Regions from separate parts of the Alteromonas sp. MmMcT2-5 genome, predicted to be linked through region 2. Evidence: predicted binding sites of a transcription regulator. Region 2 holds the regulator's gene; the other holds the start of a gene.

Region 1 (2,402 bases), on a different contig from region 2:
TGCTGAGCGAGTTCCATCATAGTATTAACGAATACTTGTCGGGGTCGCCGGCAGAGCTCCCTGCAAGGAACTTGTCTGAGCTTATCGATTTCAATAACAAAACAGAGCGCGAGTTAGCGCTATTCAATCAAGACATTTTCGAAAAATCGCTCGCGTCGGCAGCCATTGAAAGCGAAAAGTATCAAAATGCACTGCGCCTTATCCAAGACACAGCGGGCAAAAATGGTATTGATACGTTGTTAGCAAAGCACAATGTTGATGTACTAGTTGCGCCCTCAAACAGCCCTTCTTTTTTAATAGATGGCGTATATGGTGACCATTCGCCAGTCGGTTTTATCGGTATCGGGTATTTGGCCGCAATTGCAGGATATCCGCATCTCACAGTGCCCGCTGGACAGGTGAAAGATCTTCCTGTGGGAATTAGCTTTATTGGTGGAAAGTGGCAAGACGAAAGCGTGTTAAAAATAGGTAGAGTCTTTGAAGCAAAACACGGCTTCTTCATTAAGCCTGGCCTTCTGCCTACACGTTTTGACAACCCAGCGCTAAAAGGTATTGAAGACGGAATTGATGTAGTTCGCTAGCGGGAAATGAGGATACATAATCGTATTTCGCCTCAACAGAAACGAAAAAAGCCCTTGGTTTAACTTAAGGGCTTTTTAACGTCTTTTCTTTCGATTGGTTAGCCAGGCTTTTTCACCCAAGCGCTACACCAGCCATCAGCGTTAACAAGCTTATTAGGGAAAATGTTACAAGGGCGGTGTTGTTCGCCATCGGCGCCCTGCACGTACATGCAGTTTGCGCATTTTGCACCTTCAACAGTTGACGACGGTGTGTAGTTCAGTGCTTTTGCAGTAGGGTCATCAGCGCTCAATTGTTCTTGAGCCTGAGCACGTAACGCTACACCACCTAATGTAAGACCGATAACTGTCGAGCCAGAAAGCTTTAAAAAGTCACGGCGATTTACAGATTTCATAACATTCTCCTTAAGAGATAGAAACGATAATGATTCTTTTTTATTCAGTGCCTTAAACGCAAAAACCTGCCCAAAGAGGCAGGTTTTGTTTCATGTTTAAATACTATCTCTTTTTGAAAAAAGATCGAACGAAATGTCGCATTTTCGCTTGATCCAGATTAAATAAACTTCAGAGTTACAACCTTAAGTATTGAATGTAAGACCGCTGGACAGTTTATTAGTTCACTTCACGGTTAACTTTACATCGGGCTTTGCATACGCAAATTGCGCAATTCGTTGTGTGCTGTGGTAGCTGTCTAGGCCTGAGATACAAGCCGTTTGCGCTTGCTCTATATCAGCATAGCCGTCTGAATCTATTATTTGCTCAGGAACGTAGAGCTCTTGGATTTCGCCGATAACCATTTCGGTGTCATTAAGCAAAGTAAAATGCTGTGCTACTTTTAAGCCCATTTTAATTTCACTTTCTTTGACATACGGCGCACTGAAGGACTCACTGATCTGCGCGGTTAACCCAACGGCTTCAAATTCACTTTCATCTGGCGCATAGCGGGCTGATGTTTGGTGGGCTTTGTCGACCCAGTCAACAGACACGTGATTTAGCGTAAAAAAGCCCTGCTGTTTTATATTGCTTAACGTATCTCGCGTAACGGTATGTGGACGCATGATCATGCCAATGAGCGGCGGGTTAGCACCGACATGAACAATAGAGCTCACTATAGCCAAATTGTTTGTAACGCCGTTTGTTGTGCCCACCAAAGTCGCCGATTTAAAACCAGACAAACTATTAATTAGGTTTGCGCGGTAGCGCTGTGCAAGGGCGTCTATATCACCGCGGGTGAACTGCTTAGTCATTCTCTCTTTCTGCCTCTATCTGAATGTCATCACCGTGCTGATAAGCAGTAAGCTCAATGGGCTGACAACACACTTGGCAGTCGAGCACCTGTACTTGGCCAACATCGTTAATTTCATCTATTTCAACATCATTTGGAGCCATACAGTAAGGACAGGAAAAGCCCATGGAACGAGTTAAACTCATATTTAAATGCCTTTGTAATCACTAATGCTATTTGTTACGTAATGCAAAGACGAGTGGATTTTCTTTTAGACACGCCCCTTGTCTCTGATTTTAAGAGAAAAGGGCAAGACTGCTATTTGACGCTTATGAGTAATCAGAAAACTGGGTGCACAAATAATAGATGTGATAGACGAAAAAGGTGATCTTGTGGCAAATAAAGTTGGTCAATGCCCGTGCTGTAATAGAGAAGCTCGCCTTACTTACCATCATCTTATCCCGCGAAAAATGCACAGGCGTACCTATTTTAAAAAGCACTTTAGCAAAGCGGAGTTTCAGGACGGCATTTACATTTGCAGACAATGTCACAGCGGTATACATCGATTTTATGATGAGATGACGTTGGCCAAACACTAC
Region 2 (2,402 bases):
AGGGTAACTGTTGACCAAATTTACGCTCCCTTTCAATAAAGAGGCGTAGTCGTTAGCAATGAGGGTGAGCTTATCGTTAAGTGCGGCATGCTCATCGTCTTCACTGCCTACGTTTACTGCAGCAATAATCTCTCCTCCTTCTGGCCAGTCGTGCTCTTTAACGAGCAATACTGGGCGAGGGCATTTACGCATTAAATGCCAGTCGGTGGGGGTGAAAATAACAGAAGCAAGATCGTCGTGCTTTTTGGTTGCCTTTACCACTAAATCTATCTGATTGTTTAGGGTGTAGTAAATGATCGACTCATACGCACGATTATTCCATTCTACAACGATATCAGTTTCAGTGAATCCTTGTTCTCTTAAGTGGGTGGCAAGCCATTTTGCATGCTCCTTTGTAACTGCATCGCGCATTGACTCGCGCTCATCCGGGCTAAGCATGGTCGTCATATCATAAGATAAGTCGTATACCACCATCATTGCGGTAACTGAAGCGCCTGTTTTTGAAGCGAGTTCATAAGCTCGGCTTAGTGCAGGTTGGTTATCGCGCTCGGCATCTACCACGGCCAGAATTCGTTTACACTCAATCATAACGTCCCCCTAACTACGAAACTTAGTAGCGGCTGTCGAAATCGAAGCTTTCTAATACTAACTATAAACGACATTGGGAAAAACGTAAGTTGTTTTAGATCAAGAATTTTACGAGGCGACCATGAGTGAACCTACCTAATTGAATATGGAGCAACCGGCGTGGCGCTGAAAGGGTAGATAGGTGGCTAACACAGGTTACAAAAAAGCGCGCTTAGTGCGCGCCTTATTTAACACTTAAAAAGGACTAACCGCAGACAACGCTAGGGCCGTTAAGCGCCGCTAGTTTGGTGTTTAGCCTATCGAAATCCAAAATAGTAATAAGCTTGCCGTCTACTTTTATGATGTTGTCTTTTTGAAAACGGCTTAACAGACGACTAATCGTTTCAATCGTTAATCCTAAATAGTTTCCAATTTCGTTGCGCGTCATGGTTAAGTGGAATTCTCTATGGGAAAAGCCACGCTCTTCAAAGCGTTGCGACAGGTGTGAGATAAAATACAGTAAGCGCTCTTCTGCGGTACGCTTGTTTAAAAGCATGATCATGTCGTGATCTTGTTTTATTTCAGCGCTCATGAAGCTCATGATCTGGTGGCGCAGCTTTGGAAATTGCACTGACATTTCGTCGAGGGTCTCGTAGGGAAGCTCACACACCATGGCAGTTTCTAACGCAGAAGTATAGCTTTGGTGTTTGTTCTCTCTTAATGCATCGAAACCGATAATATCACCAGGAAAGTGGAAGCCGGTAATCTGTTCTTCACCTTCGGTATTAGTCACAAATGATTTGAATGAACCGGTTCTCACTGCAAATAGAGAACGGAATTTATCACCAGTTTGAATCAGCGTGTCACCTTTATGAAGCGGCTTCTTGCGTTCAATAATATCGTCAAGAGACTCGATTTCTGTTTTGTTTAACGCCACCGGTAAACACAGGTGACTGAAACTACAGTTTTGACAGTGAATAGAAAATTGGCTTCCTTTGCTCATAATGCACGCTCTCTAAAAGAATACCCGACAATAATACACCCATTTTTAAACGATTGCGCCATGAATAAGATAAGCTGCATATATTGCCATTATTACTGCAATAATTTGTCTAAAATGGTTATGTTGAAAACTTCGAACAATATATTGGCTACCAGCGCTTGCAGCGAGCAAGGTGGGTAATGTACCCAAACCGAAGAAGAACATAATAGCAGCGCCTTCTAGCGCGTTACCCGCCGCGAGAGACCAGGTAAGTGTGGAATACACCAAACCGCAAGGAAGCCAACCCCAAATAAAACCATAAGGCAACGCACTTAAAGGGGTCTTAAAGGGCAAAAAGCGTTTTGAAAGCGGCTGGACTTTGGAAAATAGGCCTTTACCCGCATTTTCCAGCACTGTTAAGCCAGTCCACCACTTACCCAAATAACACGCCAGTAGAAGCAACATGATTCCGCTAAGTAGGGAAAGGGCATAGTTGGCAAGAGGTATATAATCTGCTGCAATTTTTCCAAGTGCCCCGGTTATTGCTCCGGCGATGGTGTAGCTCACTATACGTCCCATGTTATAGGCAAGGGTATAGGGTAGTGCTGAAGCGCCTTTAGGCGATACCATCCTTAGCGCAGCGACAATTCCACCGCACATTCCCACACAGTGAACTCCACCGGCTAAGCCGATAAGAAAGGCAGAGAAGTAGTTAATCCCTTCCATGTGGCGCTTGGCTTTTGTCTACTTTACTGTCTTGAAGTTGCTTGCGTTGCTCAGCTAGCTTTTTTTCTTCTGGCGGAAGATCATCGTCAAACAATATGCTATACCCTTGGCGATCTAAATCTTCAAA

The links. Region 2 encodes FNR, which switches genes on or off when oxygen is low (the NO sensors DNR and NnrR bind a similar motif). Its sites were predicted from a motif close to TTGATCTAGATCAA; they were not measured.
Region 1: the regulator FNR is predicted to act here: its motif matches at 1,122-1,135, upstream of MHN09_RS03040 (high-potential iron-sulfur protein).

Annotation. Positions count from the first base shown of each region.
Region 1 covers NZ_JAKRFB010000002.1:231,609-234,010, forward strand. The annotation lists gene MHN09_RS03035 (amidase) at 1-581, shown strand, start outside; gene MHN09_RS03040 (high-potential iron-sulfur protein) at 680-973, opposite strand; gene MHN09_RS03045 (flavin reductase) at 1,196-1,825, opposite strand; gene MHN09_RS03050 (CPXCG motif-containing cysteine-rich protein) at 1,818-2,009, opposite strand; gene MHN09_RS03055 (hypothetical protein) at 2,196-2,402, shown strand, end outside.
Region 2 covers NZ_JAKRFB010000022.1:66,497-68,898, forward strand. The annotation lists gene uspE (universal stress protein UspE) at 1-588, opposite strand, end outside; gene fnr (fumarate/nitrate reduction transcriptional regulator Fnr) at 833-1,570, opposite strand; gene MHN09_RS11130 (sulfite exporter TauE/SafE family protein) at 1,616-2,275, opposite strand; gene ccoS (cbb3-type cytochrome oxidase assembly protein CcoS) at 2,262-2,402, opposite strand, start outside.